One region of the Enterobacter cloacae complex sp. R_G8 genome, then DNA from elsewhere that is predicted to be linked to it. Evidence: predicted binding sites of a transcription regulator. Region 1 holds the regulator's gene; the other holds the start of a gene.
What was found. Region 1 encodes Fur, which represses iron uptake genes when iron is present. Its sites were predicted from a motif close to ATAATAATGAGAACNACTATCAA; they were not measured.
Positions count from the first base shown of each region.

Region 2: the regulator Fur is predicted to act here: its motif matches at 2,582-2,604, upstream of NQ842_RS10495 (TonB-dependent siderophore receptor).

Region 1 covers NZ_CP102246.1:3,715,804-3,720,230, reverse strand. Annotated here, with positions in the region: gene chiP (chitoporin) at 1-1,057, shown strand, start outside; gene chiQ (ChiQ/YbfN family lipoprotein) at 1,102-1,431, shown strand; gene fur (ferric iron uptake transcriptional regulator) at 1,539-1,985, opposite strand; gene fldA (flavodoxin FldA) at 2,276-2,806, opposite strand; gene ybfE (LexA regulated protein) at 2,962-3,249, opposite strand; gene ybfF (esterase) at 3,378-4,151, opposite strand; gene seqA (replication initiation negative regulator SeqA) at 4,335-4,427, shown strand, end outside.
Region 2 covers NZ_CP102246.1:2,204,389-2,208,815, forward strand. Annotated here, with positions in the region: gene ldcA (muramoyltetrapeptide carboxypeptidase) at 1-577, opposite strand, end outside; gene emtA (membrane-bound lytic murein transglycosylase EmtA) at 674-1,285, shown strand; gene NQ842_RS10485 (flagellar brake protein) at 1,324-2,055, opposite strand; gene NQ842_RS10490 (GlsB/YeaQ/YmgE family stress response membrane protein) at 2,262-2,516, shown strand; gene NQ842_RS10495 (TonB-dependent siderophore receptor) at 2,630-4,427, shown strand, end outside.

The DNA of each region.
Region 1 (4,427 bases):
CAGTAATAAAGCGTATAAAGAAGACTGGTCCGGAGATAAAAGCGGTATCAGCCTGTATAAAGCTGCCGCGAAATTTAAATACGGCCCGGTATGGGCGCGCGGTGGTTATATTCAGCCAACCGGTCAAACCCTGTTAGCACCGCACTGGAGCTTTATGCCAGGTACCTATCAGGGGGCAGAAGCGGGCGCCAATTTTGATTACGGTGACGCAGGTGCGTTGAGCTTCTCGTATATGTGGACCAACGAGTATAAAGCGCCGTGGCATATCGAAATGGACAAGTTCTACCAGAACGATAAAAAGACCAAAGTGGATTATCTCCACTCGCTGGGTGCGAAGTACGACTTTAAAAATGATTTAGTGCTTGAAGCGGCATTTGGTCAGGCGGAAGGCTATATCGACCAGTATTTTGCTAAAGCCAGTTACAAATTTGATATTGCTGGTAGCCCGCTGAGTACCAGTTACCAGTTCTACGGTACGCGAGACAAAGTCAGTGATGGCAGCGTGAATGATATTTATGACGGCACGGCGTGGTTGCAGGCGCTGACCTTCGGCTACAAAGTCGGCCAGGTGGATTTGCGTCTTGAAGGAACGTGGGTGAAAGCGGAAGGGCAGCAGGGCTACTTCCTGCAGCGTATGACCCCAACCTATGCATCTTCAAACGGTCGTCTGGATATCTGGTGGGATAACCGTTCCGACTTCAACGCCGATGGCGAAAAAGCGGTCTTCTTCGGCGCAATGTATGATCTGAAAAACTGGAACCTGCCAGGCTGGGCGGTGGGGGCATCTTACGCCTACGCATGGGACGCGAAGCCTGCTGATATGGCAACACCGGACGCATACTACGATCCAAACTATCGCCTCAAAGAGTCCTCTTACAGCCTGGATGCGATCTACACCCTGCAGGATGGTCGCGCCAAAGGAACCATGTTCAAACTGCACTTTACACAATACGACAACCACTCCGATATCCCGAGCTACGCGGGCGGTTACGGCAACATCTTCCAGGATGAACGCGACGTGAAATTCATGGTTATCGCACCGTTCACCATCTTCTGATGACTCGTCCGGCGGGGTAATTCCCGCCGGACCGGAGACTACATATGAAAAAGATTGTAATCGTCGCGTTGCTGGCATCGGGACTGGTGGCTTGTGCGCAGAATCAGGCCCCGAAAGAGGACTCCCGTCTGAAAGATGCCTACAGCGCCTGTATCAATACGGCGGAGGGTTCGCCGGAGAAGATCGAAGCCTGCCAGAGCGTGCTGAATGTGCTGAAAAAAGAGAAAGCGCATGAGCAGTTCGCAACCCAGGAGAATATTCGCGTGATGGATTACCAGGCCTGTATCCAGGCGCGCAAAACCGGTAACGATCAGGAAGTCGCGAAGCGTTGCGATCGGATCTGGGAAGAGATTCGCAGCAACAACAGTCACTAACTCGTTATTATCATGCCCGGTGGCGCTGCGCTGCCGGGCTTTTTTTTTGCCAGACAACAGGCAAAAAAAAGCCAACCTTACGGCTGGCTCAGAGTATGAAAGCGTGCTTATTTCGCGTCGTGCGCGTGATCGTCTTCGCGGCAATCGCCTTCAGCGCAGTGACCATACAGGTACAGGCTGTGGTTTGTCAGGCGGATGCCATGACGGGCAGCGATTTCACGCTGGCGTGATTCAATGGAATCATCGCTGAATTCAATGACCTTGCCGCAATCCAGGCAGATCAGGTGATCGTGGTGATGCTGTTGAGTCAGTTCGAATACAGATTTACCGCCTTCGAAATTATGACGGGTGACAATGCCCGCGTCATCAAACTGGTTCAGCACACGATAAACGGTTGCCAGCCCAATCTCTTCGCCCATGTCGATAAGACGCTTATAAAGGTCTTCCGCACTGACATGGTGATTGTCTGGACCCTGAAGCACTTCAAGGATTTTTAACCGAGGAAGCGTAACTTTCAGGCCAGCCTTCTTTAATGCGGTATTGTTGTCAGTCATGCGGAATCTGTCCTGTTGCTAAACGATTCACTTCTATAGGAAGTGACAGAAAATGCACCTGGGATAATGCGTCTCATTATAGAACTGCCATGGCTAAATGAAAACTGCAAGTCTCATGTAAAGTATGCTTATAAAAACGTGGTATCACCAACAAACTTGCTCAATGGGAGCCACGTTTTATCAGGGGGACATTGTACAGGTCTGGGCGAAAAAGTTAAAAGATTGTAGCGATTAATTTAATCGGTTTGACCTGGTTTGCTGGCGCAACCCTCGTTGCGCCGCAATAAAAATCAGGCGTTGAGGATATCGTCCAGGTGCAGCTCTTCACGGATCTGCTTAACCCATTTTTCAACGCGCTCTGCTGTCAGTTCTGGCTGACGGTCTTCGTCAATCGCCAGACCCACGAAGTGATCGTCATCAGCCAGACCTTTAGACGCTTCAAAGTGGTAGCCGGCGGTAGGCCAGTGACCTACGATAACGGCGCCGTTTGGTTCAATGATGTCGCGGATGGTACCCAGCGCATCACAGAAGTACTCGGCATAGTCTTCCTGGTCACCGCAGCCAAACAGGGCAACCAGCTTGCCGTTGAAATCCACTTCTTCCAGTGTCGGGAAGAAATCATCCCAGTCACACTGGGCTTCACCGTAATACCAGGTAGGGATACCCAGCAGCAGGATGTCATAGCCTTCGAGATCTTCTTTGCTGCTCTTGGCGATGTCGTGCACATCGGCAACGTCTTTACCGAGCTGTTTTTGAATGTTTTTTGCGATATTTTCGGTATTGCCGGTATCACTGCCGAAGAAAATGCCGATAATTGCCATGAGTAAAATAACCTCTTGATACTTAATGGTATGGTGGCGCAATTTGTCCACGGATAAAGGCAATAATAGCAGAACAGGCAACCCTGCGGAAACAGCTATCGCGCAGGACTGCACTCTGTGCTACATGAAAAGGGTAATAAAGGGATTTTTCGGACTTATGCCTTGCTGCGCATGGTCTCGAGTTGGGTGATTAACATCTCTTCAATCAGCTCGCTGCGGCTGATATTACGCGCGTCAGCCAGTTCGTTTAGCGCATCGACGGCGTCGGCGTTGAGCTTCAGTTCGACACGCTTAAGTCCACGATTTTTATCGCGTTTAAGCTGGTTGCGTTTATTAATACGCAGCTGTTCGTCGCGCGAAAGCGGATTCGTTTTCGGTCGTCCCGGTCGACGCTCATTCGCGAACAGATCTAGTGTCGTACGGTCCGTTTGTTCTTTGGCCATGATTCTGAGACTTCGGGGGAAACACGCCGCCCTGCTAATGCCCGGGCGATAAGCGCGCCATCATACATCACCAAAAACGACACGCCAACGACTGGAAGCCCGCAGCCTTCCAGTCGCTCTCTTTTTAATCAATTTGCCGTGTCAGTGAGATAGCGGCGAATGGCGCGTAAGACGGCGTCTGGTTTTTCCGCGTGAACCCAATGTCCGGCGCCAGCGATGACGTGGGCACGGGCCTGGGGGAATTGCGCCAGCAGGGTATCGCGGTAAGCGTCGGTGACGTACGGCGAATTGCCGCCACGAATAAAGAGGGTAGGGTGCGGCCATGCCGGAACGGTTTTCCAGCCGACGATGTTATCGTACTGCTCCCACAGCACCGGCACGTTGAAACGCCACTGGCCGTCAACGAACGATTTCAGCAGGAACTGGATCACACCTTCTTCATCAAGATGCTCACGCATGACAGCGGCTGCCTGTTGACGGCTGGAGACGCCAGCTTCCGTCACCGCGTTGATGGCGGCAAAAATCTCGTCATGACGACGGACGTCGTAATCTACCGGGGCGACATCAATGACCACCAGGCCACTTATTCTCTCCGGTGCCAGCGCCGTCAGGGCCATGACCGCTTTGCCGCCCATTGAGTGCCCGATCAAGGTCACTTTCTCAAGATTGCTGGCATCCAGCGTATCGAGCAGATCCTGCGCCATGGCCGCATAGGTCATCTCCTCTGAACGCCCGGACAGGCCATGATTTCGCATATCGACCTGCAAAATATCGTGATCGGTAACCAGATCGCGTGCCAGTACGCCCAGGTTATCCAGACTGCCGAACAGCCCGTGGACCAGTACGATGGGGGGATTCGTGTTCGGTGATTGTGCAGATTGCGCTCGGCTATTCAATTTCATGGCAAAGTTCTTTTTTTACGGATGTCAGGTTAGGGTATTATGTTGACCATTCTGCCGCCCGGCTGCAAGGTTCCAGTTTAATCTGACTTTTGCCGCCAACCTGGTTTGACGCTATCCGCTGTTGGGATTTGACCTTATAATCCCAACGACTTGTATTCAGATAAGATATCGCACTGGATTAAGATGAAAACAATCGAAGTTGATGACGAACTCTATCAGTTTATTGCCAGCCAAACGCGGCATATCGGGGAGAGCGCGTCCGACATTTTACGGCGC
Region 2 (4,427 bases), 1.5 Mb from region 1:
CAATTTGCGGCAGCCATGGCGTTCCGATGAGCGACACCAGCATTGCCAGATTTCCGCCCCAGAGTTGTCCTTCACACGACCAGTGCGGCCCGTTGCCCTGCCACTCAACGCTGTAGGTCGGGTTTTTCAGGGCGCGCCAGAAGTGTTCCACCGAAAATGGGTCAAGCTCGGGTGCCCCGAAATTACCGGCCAGCATCGGGCCGCTGAAGGTCACCACGTTATGCAGCGCGAGCAGCCCGAGCTGGATTACGGTAAAGTCGCTGTGGCCGCAGATAAGCAAGGGATCCTGCTGCTGACGCTTTGCCAGCCCTTGCCAGTCAATACTCTCCAGCAACCGGCTCGCACCATAGCCGCCGCGCACCGCCAGCACGATGTTGTTCTCACCCTGCAGGTTTACCAGGCTGTTGATATCATTCAGCCTTTGCGCTTCCGTACCGGCAAAACGTTGCTGGCGGCGGGGGATAATTGTCTGATTTTCTACCGTGTAACCGAGTTCCAGTAAGCGCTCAACGCCCCGCTGTGCCGCCTCCTGGTTGATGCAGTACCCGGACGGCGCGATAAGATGAAACTGAGACATGGCAATTCCTTGCTGAATGAGAATCTAATTGTCTATATCATGCCGCTTATACGTTGCCTGCTTCAAGGGCGATGACCGGCTATAAGGATAGATGACGTGAAATTGAGATGGTTTGCTTTTTTGATTGTGTTGCTGGCTGGCTGTAGTTCAAAACATGACTATCAAAACCCGGCATGGAACCCGGAAGTACCTGTGAAACGGGCCATGCAGTGGATGCCGATCAGCGAACAGGCGGGCAAAGCCTGGGGTGTCAGCCCGCGGCTGATCACGGCGATCATTGCCGTGGAATCCGGCGGTAACCCAACGCTTGTCAGCAAATCCAATGCCGTGGGGTTAATGCAGCTTAAGGCCTCAACTGCCGGCAGAGAGGTCTATCGCTATATGGGCTGGAGCGGTCAGCCGTCAACCAGCGAGCTGAAAAACCCGGAACGTAACATCTCCATGGGCACGGCTTATTTGAGTATTCTGGAACACGGCGTGCTGAAGGGAATCGAGGATCCTGAAGTGATGCAGTATGCGCTGGTGGTCTCTTACGTGAACGGCGCGGGTGCGCTGCTCAGGACGTTCTCATCGGACCGTAAAGAGGCGATAGAAGAGATTAACGGCATGGACAAAGACGAGTTCTTTGAACACGTAGCGAAAAATCATCCGGCACCACAGGCTCCGCGTTATATCTGGAAAGTACAGAAAGCGATGGATGCCATGTAATGCCGTTGTCGGGCGGCCAGCGTGCTGCCCGGCGTCTGTCACAACACTTTATTCGCCCGCTCCCGCGCTTCTCGCTCAAGAGAATAGATAATCCGTTGCAGTTCGCGCTCTGCGCCCGGCCCGACGTTCAGGAAGCGGAAGCTCAGACGTGGCGTGACGATCGTTTCATTTTTGCTGTCGACCACCTTACGCTCGCTGATGGCAATCAGCTGCGCATCAAAGTAAAAACGCCCCCAGCCTCCCATATCCAGTTCGATTTGGGTAAATCGCATGCCTTCTACCAGTCCGTCAGGCTTTGGCGTATCCATCAGCGCACCCATGCCGCCCAGGGAGAGGTCAAACAGGCGAAAGCGGATCTCTTTTTTGTCCGGCATTTTGGCCTTACCAAAATAGGCAGGGTGCAGCGGGGCACTGATACGAAAATATTCACGGCGCTGAACAAACCAGAGGTTGGCCGGCAGCGGGGTGACAAACGCCGGAAGACCGCCGAATTCGCTCAGCTCCAGGCGCGGCAGGACAAATTCCACTTTTGCGCCGTGCGTTTCTGCCATCACCGAGATTTTCTCCGCCCGCAGCGCGGCGCGGTTTTCATGCTCCTGACTGCCCAGGTCGATGACCAGCCTCTCTGCAGACGCATCCAGGATCTTGCTGATGAACTGATTGTTTGACCAGCTGATGCGCAGCGGCACCTCGCCTTTTTGCAGGTCACGCAATACCCCTAATACAGCCAGCGGATTTTGCTTCAGGAACTGCTCACTGTAATTACTCACGCCGGATGGCTCCTTGATAAATGACAGACTGTCTCTGCGTTATCGGCAGCGTGAAACGAAACTTAATACAAACCGGTGAGTTTTTTTCGCAGTACAGAGAAGTTAAGTCGGTGAGATGAAATCGGTTTTACCGTGATGACCTATACTTAAGTTACCTGCGCGGAAGGTTTTCTGCGCATGCGTTAAACCTGCAAGAGGGCATCGCTATGGGTATTATCGCGTGGATCATCTTTGGTCTTATTGCCGGGGCTATCGCTAAACTCATCATGCCGGGAAATGATGGCGGCGGCTTTATATTGACCTGTGTGCTCGGTGTTGTTGGTGCGGTTGTTGGCGGCTGGCTGGCGACGATGTTTGGCTTTGGCGGCAGCATCAGTGGTTTTGACCTGCACAGTTTCCTGGTGGCTGTGGTGGGCGCCATTGTTGTTCTGGGCATATTCAGGTTACTCAGACGGGCATAGATAACCCAAAACGGCTCTCGCAAAAGGGCCGTTTTTTTTGTCGTGATATTGATTTGCTAATCGAAATGATAATAATTGTCGTTCCTAGTTACATATAACCACAAGACGACACTATGAACACCTCACGTTTTGCAGTATGCGCGTTGGCAGGAGCCGTGACGCTGGCATTACAGGCACAGGCATTTGCGGAAGAATCCACCATTCTTGTCACCGGCTCTGAGCAGGGCAGCGTTCTCCCCGCATGGACGAACAGCGCAACCAAATCGGCGGTGGCCGAAAGTAAAACGCCGCAGGTGATCGATACCGTCTCTGCGCAGCAAATTGAGCAACGCCATGCCAGTTCCGTGAACGAAATCCTGCGCTATGTTCCGGGCGTTTCGACAGAGCTGCGTGGAAACACCACGTACATGAGCGAGTATAAAATTCGTGGCTTTACGGTCGACCAGGAGTTCTACAACGGCCTGCAGCTGCCGTATAACGTCACCGGAAACACCAAAGCGCGCATCGATCCGCTGCTGATTGAGAGCGTCGATATCCTTAAAGGGCCATCTTCTGTGCTCTACGGCGGCGGCTCCCCGGGTGGGCTGGTGAACATTCAAAGCAAAAAGCCGCAAAAAGCTGCCCGCACCGAGTTTGGCTTCAACACCGGTAACCGCAATCTGAAAGAGGGCTATCTCGACTCGACCGGACAAATCGCCGACAGCGACTGGAACTACCGTCTGCTGGGTAAAGCCACTGAAAATGACGATCAACCCCATACCACGCGGTATGAAAACTACCTGGTCGCACCGTCGGTTACGTGGCAGCCGGACAACAAAACGCGTCTCACCATTGATGCGCTGGCGCAAAACTCCCCGAGCCTGTCACCATCCAACCCGTTGCCGCTTGCTTACCTGCGCTCGAAGTATGCCGATCGCCGTGATTACGCCGGGGATGAATGGAGCGGTTTTAAACAGCGTCAGTGGATGCTGGGTTACAGCTTTGAACATGAGTTTGACAGCGGCTGGGGCTTTAACCAGAAGGCACGGTACTTTGATGTCGACACCCATCAGCGCAGCGTTTACGCCACGGGGACGGGGAGTGAGGTCTACCAGCTTAACCGTTTTGCTTACACCACGGATGAGGATCTGAAGAGTTTCAACATTGATAACCAGGTAACCAAAACCGTGGCGCTGGGGGAATGGAAACATCACCTGTTGGCCGGGTTTGACTATCAAAAGCTGAACTCTCACTTCTACTACCGTTATGCCTCGACAACGCCCGGCATTGATATGCGAAATCCTGACTATTCGCAAATCAATGAACGCGATCTCGGGTTGTATACGGGGCAGAAAAATCGTCTGAGCTACCAACAAAACGGCTATTACCTGCAGGATCAGGTGGAATTTGGCGGCTTAAATCTGCTGGCCAGCCTGCGCTATGACGATTACCGCTCGGTGACCAGCAATTATCTGCAGAACGGCGACAAAGCCTGGGTCTCGCAGGACCGCGTGACCAAACGCCTGGGCGCGCTTTACGCGTTTGAGAATGGGCTGTCACCGTTCATCAGCTACTCCGAAGGGTTTGCCCCGGTGTCGCCGCAGGGCACGCTCACGGCCAAAGACGTTAAACCAACAACCAGCAAACAGGTTGAAGGCGGGGTGAAATACCTGCTGGCAGAGTACGCCACAACCTTTACCGCCTCGGTGTTTAATATCCGTCAGAAAAATGTCGTCACCTCCGATCCGGGCTTCCTGAATTACAGCCAGACCGGCGAAGTGGAATCCAAAGGTGCCGAGCTCTCGGTCGTCAGCCGTCCGACGGATAACGTGACCCTGATTGCCAACTATGCCTATACCCATCTGATCAATACCGAAGATGATAAATACCAGGGCAAACGACCAACGCAGGTGCCGGAAAATGCGTTCAACC